DNA from 2 places in the Caproicibacterium amylolyticum genome. Region 1 is predicted to be linked to the other one. Evidence: predicted binding sites of a transcription regulator. Region 1 holds the regulator's gene; the other holds the start of a gene.
What was found. The regulator LexA, encoded in region 1, represses DNA repair genes until DNA is damaged. The targets are predictions, from matches to a motif close to CNAACANNTGTTNG.
Positions count from the first base shown of each region.

Region 2: a site for LexA is predicted at 2,763-2,776, ahead of dinB (DNA polymerase IV). Genes of this name have one in related genera too.

Region 1 is NZ_CP060696.1:368,870-373,268, forward strand. Features, by position in the region: gene H6X83_RS01695 (5'-methylthioadenosine/adenosylhomocysteine nucleosidase) at 1-368, shown strand, start outside; gene H6X83_RS01700 (cyclase family protein) at 365-949, shown strand; gene H6X83_RS01705 (damage-control phosphatase ARMT1 family protein) at 1,033-1,908, opposite strand; gene lexA (transcriptional repressor LexA) at 1,935-2,525, opposite strand; gene H6X83_RS01715 (M23 family metallopeptidase) at 2,973-3,743, shown strand; gene H6X83_RS01720 (adenine nucleotide alpha hydrolase family protein) at 4,036-4,399, shown strand, end outside.
Region 2 is NZ_CP060696.1:629,140-633,538, forward strand. Features, by position in the region: gene H6X83_RS02810 (cold-shock protein) at 72-284, opposite strand; gene H6X83_RS02815 (FlxA-like family protein) at 699-1,061, shown strand; gene H6X83_RS02820 (hypothetical protein) at 1,140-1,412, shown strand; gene dinB (DNA polymerase IV) at 1,417-2,667, opposite strand; gene H6X83_RS02830 (4Fe-4S dicluster domain-containing protein) at 2,991-4,399, shown strand, end outside.

The DNA.
Region 1 (4,399 bases):
AAGTGCAGATGCCGGTTCCTTCCCAAACAGTGGCACTGATTGCTGACTGTGCGCAGGATGTGTATGAAGGCCATGTCTGCAAGGGCGTTATTGCGACAGGCGACCAGTTTATTGCGAATAATGACAAACTGCATCAGCTTGCGGCCGACTTTGGTGCGGTTGCCTGTGAGATGGAGGGCGGCTCTATTGCACAGGTGTGCTGTATGGCGGGCGTGGATTACGCGGTGCTGCGCTCTATTTCTGATAACGGCGACAACGATGCAGCGGTAGATTTCCCGACCTTTGCGGCAGAATCCGCACATAAAAACACAGCATTGCTCCTGGCGGTTTTGCCGAAACTTGTGCAGCAGTTGGAGAAAACGAAATGACCATTATTGATATTTCTAAAGAACTGTTCAGCACTCCGGCTTATCCCGGCGACCCAACTGCCAGCTTGCGTTTTGTGCAGCGGCTGGAGGAGGGCGGTGCCTGCAATCTGAGTGAGCTGACTGCCGGCAGTCACAACGGTACGCATATGGACGCACCGCTGCACTTTGTGGAAAATGGTGCGGACATCAGTGAGGTCGACCTTAGCCGCTGCTGCGGTCCTTGCGTGGTAGTCAAAGCGAATGGGATTTTAAATATGCAGCAGATGGAGCAGCTGCTGAAAGATACGGAGAATCCGGAACGCCTGCTTTTAAGCGGAGAAGTTTGGCTTTCCCGCGAGGCAGCTGTTGCTGCAGCTATGGCAGGCGTGCGGCTGATTGGTACGCAGCAGGCAAGCATTGCGCCGGAAGAAGATTCTTCCGGCCCGCACTGTGCGCTGCTTTCTGCGGAAGTGGCTGTGTTGGAAAATCTGGCACTGGAAACAGTGAAGCCAGGGGCTTATCTGCTTTGCGCGCTGCCACTGAAGAACCGCGGCGCGGAAGCGGCCATGGTGCGTGCGGTACTGTTTGACGGATGTTGGTAAAGTTTAAGGAAAACATATAAAAAGCAAAAAATGCTTGCATACGGCTCCCTTGGCCGTTTGCAGGCATCTTTTTTGCAAATTTTTTAATTAGCAGCGGTGTTTGCACGCATGCAGACCAGAGATTTGACGGGTACGCCAATATCCTCTGCAATGACAGAACATTTTGTCATTAGCAGAAAATAAAGATTTTTGTGGGCAAAACTGCTTAAACATTCATAGTTTGCCTGCCCCTTGGCAATAATGACATCTGCACTGTGAAATGCCGCTTGAAATTCCGGACTTGTGCGGTACAGAACAGTGCCGAGAGAATCATCGCCGTTGCTGATGATTTCTGCATATTCGGGAATGCCGACTCGCACTGCGTCGGCTTCAATGGAATCGTTAACGACCGGCTGCCCCCGCACACCAAAACGAACATGCAGATTTGGGAAGCTGGTTTTGATTTTTTTCAGCAGCAGCTTATCCAAACAGATTTCGCCGCAGTTGTCACCGAGGTACAGCAGGTTTTTAGCAGAACGAAGGTTTTGCAGCAGTTCATCCGTACAGTCAATCGTCAGGGGAGTGCTGTCCGCATCCCTGAAGTAGGTCATCACGTTTTCCAGCGTGATGCTGTGCACCGGATTAAAATCAATGATGTTGCCGATGATTGCATACTTCACAGCGGCCTTAAAGGGGTCTTTAGATTGATTTGTGGCGGCTTCAATTTGGTCAGAAAGCTTTAGAAACAAATCATTATAATAGTTTCGTGTTTCCAGGTAGGGGTCATCGTTGTGAATATGCTCTTTCAGCATGCGGAATGTGCAGCCAATTATCTCTGGGCTGGTCATGGAAAAGTCTGCTGTGCTTAAAAATCGGAATACCTGGTGATAAAGCAGTTCCCGGTTTTGCGCGTGCGTCAGGTTGGCAACCTTCACCGCCTGATTTACAAGGCAGGGAAGGCAGGCTTCTACCATTTTCATAGAGGGTCATCTCCACAAAATCAAAGTCAGTAGCTGCGGTAGAGCGCAACCACAATGCCCAGTACGGTTACTTCCTTTGCGTAAATAGGCGAAAAATCAGGGTTTTCGGGCTGGAGGCGAATACGCTTCGGTTCGCGGAAAATGCGCTTGACAGTTGCTTCGCCGTCAATCATGGCGACTACAATTTCGCCGTCCTCTGCGGTAGGCACGCGCTTGGCGATGACAATGTCGCCATTCATAATACCAATGTCACGCATGCTTTCCCCGCGCACGTGCAGGGCAAAGTATTCGGCATCGCCGCTGCGGCGGGGCGGCTGATACGGAACATAGCCGTCAATATCTTCAACCGCGAGAATCGGCTGACCGGCTGCAACACGGCCAACCACCGGAATCTGCAGCGGCACCGCATTTTCTTCACCAGTAACGTGAATAGCACGGTTCAGTCCGGCGTCCCGTGTAATGTACCCTTCGCGCTCCAGCGTTTTCAAATGTGCGTGTACGCTGGAGGTGGACTTCAGCCCGGTTGCAGCGCAGATTTCCCGCACGGTTGGGGGCAAACCGGTTCGCGAGCGGCTTTTCAAATAATCATAAACCTTTTGCTGGCTGGCTGTTAACATGGCAGTTCCTCCTGTACTGAACAGCAAAGGCAGGTGCATAGCGTTGCTGCCTTTGTTCCCTAATATTTTATTGATTTTAGTATAGCATAAAGCAGAGCAAAACGCAAACGTTTGTTTGTAACTGCTGTTATTTATAAAAAATTCACACAATATTAACAACTTTTGAGCGATAATACAGTATACTCTTCTTGTAATCAAGTTCAGCGGAGCCGCACCGTTCACTTGATGTATGTTCTACCCTCCTCAATATACCCCTCAAGCTATTGAAAAAAACCGGGTGCCGCAGCCCGGTTTTTTTCTGCCTGAAAAGTTTTTTAAAAAACCAGCTCTGTGAAAGCGTTAAAACTTGCCGCAGAGCTGGTTTTTCTGTAAAAATGAAAATTCCTGATGCTTCCATGTGTATATTTTCCTGCTGCTCGGTCCATACTGTGGTTGGAGGTGGCAGGATTGAGCAGTAATGAATATCAAGAAAATGAAGAACTAGAAAATGAAAACCCGACAGAGTATACTCCCAAAAGAAATTCTACCGGTAAAAAGCCCAGCTCCGGCAAAAAAGGTTTTTACATTGCATTAGCGGTGTGCCTGGTAGCCGTTGGCGTGGCTGGCTGGACAACGTATGACAGCGTGCATCAGTATAAAAAAGCTTCTGTGAATACCATTCAGACCATTACCACCGGTTCTGAAGCACAGAAACCGACGCAGTCTGCTGCCAGTGTTGCACCGGCTCCCGCTGAAAGTGCAAAGGAAAGCAAGGCAGCAAGCAAGCCTGCTTCTTCGGCAGCCGCAGCAAAAAAGACCGTGCCGGCTGCAGCCGTTGTTTCAAAGCTTCGGCTTCCGGTGAAAGATGCAGCTGTTCAGCAGGCCTTCAGTGAAACACCGCTGTATTCCAAAACTATGCGGGACTGGCGCGCGCACACCGGCGTTGACCTCAGCGCGAAAAAGGGTGCAGAGGTTACCGCTGCTGCGGACGGCACTGTACAGTCGGTTACAACAATCGACAGTATGGGCTGTACAGTTCAGATTTCCCATTCGGGCAGTCTGGAAACGTGGTATTGCGGGCTTGGGAATGTTGCCGTGAAGAAGGGCGATGTTGTCAAAGCGGGACAGAAACTCGGTACGGTGGATACCGTACCGAGTGAAGCTGCAGAAAATGCACATCTGCACTTTGCTGTACAGAAAAACGGTGCATTTGTAGATCCGGCAGCGCTTTTAAAGTGATGCTGGAGCCGGTAGATACCAAAAGCTGGCTGTGGAACAAAAGACGTTTCACAGCCAGCTTTTTTGCGCGATTTACCGTATTTTAATTTGAGTTCTGATACTTAATATGTTATAATATAAGCGGAAGGAACAGCAAAATAGACAAAATATAAAAGGATTCAATTCAGCCGATTGTTCATAAAATATACATTTTCTATTCCCATTGTTTTCGTATTTGTATTTTATAATGTATGTATTGCAACGAGTTGGGCAAGCGCCCTTTTGCGGCGCAGCAGAGAAAGGGGTCCTGATTTTGGATAGCAAAAAGGCAGTACTTGTGTGCGTTACCGGTCAGCATGACTGTGACCGGCTCATTCATGCAGGAAAGTGTATTGCGCAGCAGCGCAATGTGCAACTGCAGGTGCTGTGTGTTCAGCCTACCAGCAAGGGTGTGAACGGGGACTGTGATGAGCTGGAGTATCTGCGGCAAACATCTAAAGAAGCAGATGCAGAAATGACTGTTTATTTTAATGATGAGGCAGCTTACACAGCGGCAGCTTTTGCCCGCCATGTGGGAGCAGTACATATTGTAACCGGTATGGCAGAAGAACCTGTGAATGGCTTCATTGATGTTTTGCACAGCCTGCTGCCAGAGATTCCGATTTCAATGGTTGCGA
Region 2 (4,399 bases), 260 kb from region 1:
GCCGCTTTTAAAAGCTGGATTGAAATAAACAAAAAACCGCCCACAAATGGGCGGCCAATGTTCAGTCTCAATTATGCTGGGCGCACGTTGGTTGCGCGCATTTTGCTGCTGTTTTTGGGATCAGCTTCGACGTCATAGGTTACCTTTTGACCTTCTGCCAAGGTTTTAAAACCATCGCTCACGATGCTGGAGAAATGTACAAATACATCTCCGCTGCCGTCATCGTTGGAAATAAAACCAAATCCCTTAGCTTCGTTGAACCATTTTACTGTACCGTTATTCATAAACAGGTACCTCCATAAATTTATTGAGTATTTTACAAGTAAAAAAAACTCACATTTTTTGTAAATTTTCACAGCGTGAATGACTTACAAAAAATGTGAGGCAATTCGTACATTAAAAATACTCATTTATAATACCATAACTTTTTAAGAATGTCAAGATATTATTTAAGATATTTTGCAAATACAGTATGAGTGGAAATAAATCTGCGCTATGGTATTTTATAATTTCAGATAACACACAAACTTATCTTTGCTTTTTCACACAGGCTCCTTTTATTGTTCACTCAATCTTAACGTAACTTAATTATTATAAAGATTAACAGGGAATAAGAAGAATTTCTATGATTGACAGAATGTTTTGTTCAGTCTATGATTGTAGTAAACAGATGTGTAAATTCGAAAGGGGAACCGTGTATGAGCAGTTATTCAGTTGGAGCAGTCAGTGGGACAGGCAGCACTTCTGCAGCAGATACCAGTACCGCACAGCAAATTGCACAGCTTAAAAAGGAAGAGCAGTCTTATGAAAAGCAGCTGACGAAGCTGAAGCAGGGCGGCGCCTCCAATGATGAAACACAGCAGCAGATACAGCTTCTGCAGAATAAAATTCAAAATATCCAGCAGAAAATTCAGGAGCTGCAGGGCACTTCTTCGCAGTCAACAGCTGCTGCTGTACAGCAAAGTGACGCTGCACAGCAGCAGACACAACAGACGGCTGCCGTTTCCGGCAGTGTCCCAGCTAATTCGGATGGTACACACACAGTGGATATTTTGCTGTAATTTTAGTAGATGGACAAGGAAGTCCGCGGGCAGTTCCCGCGGACTTTTTTGTAGAAACAAGAGAAAAGAGGGAGCTTTATGAACGAAACACTATCGCACCTTTTAGATGATGCACGAAAAGACAATACGTTAAAAGAAGCTCTGCTTGCAACTCGCAAGGCAGAGGACCCCATGGATGCTTTTTGCATTTGTGCGACTGCGCATGGCTATCCGGTAACGGTAGGGGAACTGTTTGAGATGGGTGAGCAGTTTACAGACGATATTTTCTGCAGCTGCAACGGCCGTGCCGAGGAACCGATTGCAGAGTGGTCGGATGCATACGAAACTTTTTTTGCTGCGCTTGCAAACTGAAAGTTTACTTTGCGGGCGCTTCTGCCGCTGGGGGCAGCGCAGAAAGCCGATTTCCCTGAAATTCTGCCAGCATCATGTCTTCCAGCAGAACCGCCGGACGTACACAGGCGGTGCCGTAGCGTTTTTTTAGGTTATCGACTGCGGCATCCAGCTTTTCCGCACGCTCTCGAGAAGATTCATTGCTGAAAAGACTGGTTTGCACGCACTGTTCGGCAGAAACAAAATCGGACACTGTAATTCCCACGCTGCGCAGTGGGCGTATCCAGTGATAATTTGTTTGGAATAGTGCATAGGCGTCTTCTGCAATTTCCCGGGTGATGTTGGTGTATTCCTGCCGCGCATGCTGCCGCGTAAAGGAATGCAGGGCAGTATCCCGCACACCAATGGAAACTGTGCGCGCAAGAAAGCCCTGTTCCCGCAGGCGGCGTGCGACACTGTCCGCTAATACCAGAAAAACCCGCTTAACATCTTCATTGCAGGTCAAATCCCGCGGAGTGGTGGTTGAATTGCCGATGGATTTCACTGCCGGTTTGCTGCCCCAATGTTCAACAGGGGAAGTGTCCATACCATTGGCGTAGCGCCACAGAACGTCACCGCCTTTGCCAAAGCGGGTCTGCAGCACTTTCTGCGGCATGGCGGCAAGGTCACCGATGGTATGCACACCGTATTCCAGTAACTTTTTCTGCGTTGCCTTGCCAACAAAAAGAAGATTCTCCACCGGCAGCGGCCAAATGCGGCTTTTCCAGTCATTGTGCAGGAAAACGGTGGTTGCATCCGGCTTCTTGTAGTCACTGCCCAGTTTTGCAAAGACTTTGTTCCAGCTGACACCGACGCTGACGGTAATGCCCAACTTGTCGTGAATACGGCAGCGGATTTCATTTGCGGTGCGGATGCCCTGTTCGGGGGAGGAAACGCTTCCGGTAATGTCCAGCCATGCTTCGTCCAGCCCAAAAGGTTCTACCTGGTCAGTGTACTGCAGGTAAATTTCCCGCGCACGTTTGGAGTATTGCACGTACAGTGGAAAGCGGGGCGGCAGCACAATTAAATCGGGACATTTTCTGCGCGCCAGCCACAGTGCTTCCCCGGTGGCGACGCCGCATTGTTTGGCAAGCTGATTTTTTGTTAAAATAATGCCATGGCGTTTTTCCGGGTCACCGCCTACTGCGAAGGGCTTGCCCTGCAGTTCCGGATGGTAAAGTGCTTCCACAGAAGCATAGAAGCAGTTGCAGTCACTGTGCAGAATGATGCGGTCCAATGGTTTCACCTCTTTTTAACTGAACATACGTTTAAAATATTATAGCACACACGTTCAAAAATAACAACTGCTGTTTTTCACAAAGCAGCGGGGAAAAAGCAACTGTTCTTCATTTTCGGCGATTGCTCTTAAAAATTTGTTCATTCTGAAAAATGTTGCCAAAAAACCGCATGAAGGCAGGAAAAGGAATACGGAAAAAATCAAATAATTTGATTTTTTACAAGACAAATGGCTCGTGATTTGTTATAATAGGAACGAGTACAGTGTGATAAACTTTTGTCAAGCAAGAGTCAGTAGATGAAAAAGGAGAATGTCGAATGGCAATCAGAGGAGTTCACTCTTCCGTTACGGATATCCGCCGCCGGGTTTTTACAGAGGTGGCGCGTCTGGCATATGAGGGGGGCGACTATTCCCGTATAGAAGAAATCCCCTACAAAATTGTTCCCGGTGAACGTGCAAGCTACCGCAACAGCATTTTTCTGGAGCGTGCAATCGTTGGCGAGCGCCTGCGGCTCGCTATTGGTCTGCCGCTGCGCTCTGTTGAGCAGCATGCACCGGTTTATGACGGGGTGGTGGAAAGCGCCATTGCCGAAAAATATTATGATCCGCCGCTGGTGAATGTAATCAAGTTTGCCTGCAATGCCTGCCCCGAAAAAACAGTGCATATCACAGAGATGTGCCAGAACTGTCTGGAACACCCCTGCAGGGAAGTCTGCCCGAAGCACGCAATTTCCGGTGAAGACGGGAAAAGTGTCATTGACCAGGATGCCTGTATTAAATGCGGCCGCTGCATTACAGTCTGCCCTTACAACGCAATTATTAAGGTAGAGCGTCCCTGCGCTTCTGCCTGCGGCATGGATGCTATTTCTTCCGATGAACTTGGCCGTGCGACTATTAATTATGAAAAGTGTGTTTCCTGTGGTCAGTGTCTGGTAAGCTGCCCATTTGGTGCGATTTCCGATAAAGGTCAAATTTTCCAGGTGGTACATGCCATCAAGCAGGAAAATGAAATTTATGCTGCGGTTGCACCGGCATTTGTCGGTCAGTTTGGCCCGAAGATGACTCCGGAAAAACTGCGTGGCGCATTCCAGGAGCTTGGCTTTACCGATGTGGCGGAGGTCGCTGTTGGTGCTGACCTGTGCACGATTGAAGAAGCAAATGACTTTCTGGAGAATGTACCGGAAAAACTGCCGTTTCTGGCGACTTCCTGTTGCCCGGCATGGTCCGTAATGGCGAAAAAGGAATTTCCGGAGTACGAAAAGTGTATTTCCATGGCACTTACCCCGATGGTGCTGGCAGCGCGCCGTTTGAAGAAGGAGCACCCAAACTGCAAGGTTGTGTTTGTTGGCCCCTGCGCGGCGAAAAAGCTGGAAGCCAGCCGCCGCACGATCCGCAGTGATGTGGACTTTGTGCTGACTTTTGAAGAGGTCATGGGAATGTTTGAGGCAAAGAATGTTGACCTTGGCGGCGACATTCCGGACAGCGAACTGAATGAGGCTACTGCGGCAGGCCGCGGTTTTGCGGTCAGCGGCGGTGTTGCCAATGCGGTTGTGGAAGCAATCAAGAAGATTGCCCCGGAGCGTGAGGTGAAAGTGCAGGCAGCACAGGGCCTGAAGGACTGCCGCCAGATGCTTCGGCTGGCAAAGGCGGGCAAGCTGAACGGTTATCTGCTGGAAGGTATGGCATGTCCGGGCGGCTGTGTTGCCGGTGCCGGCACACTGCAGCCAGTGGC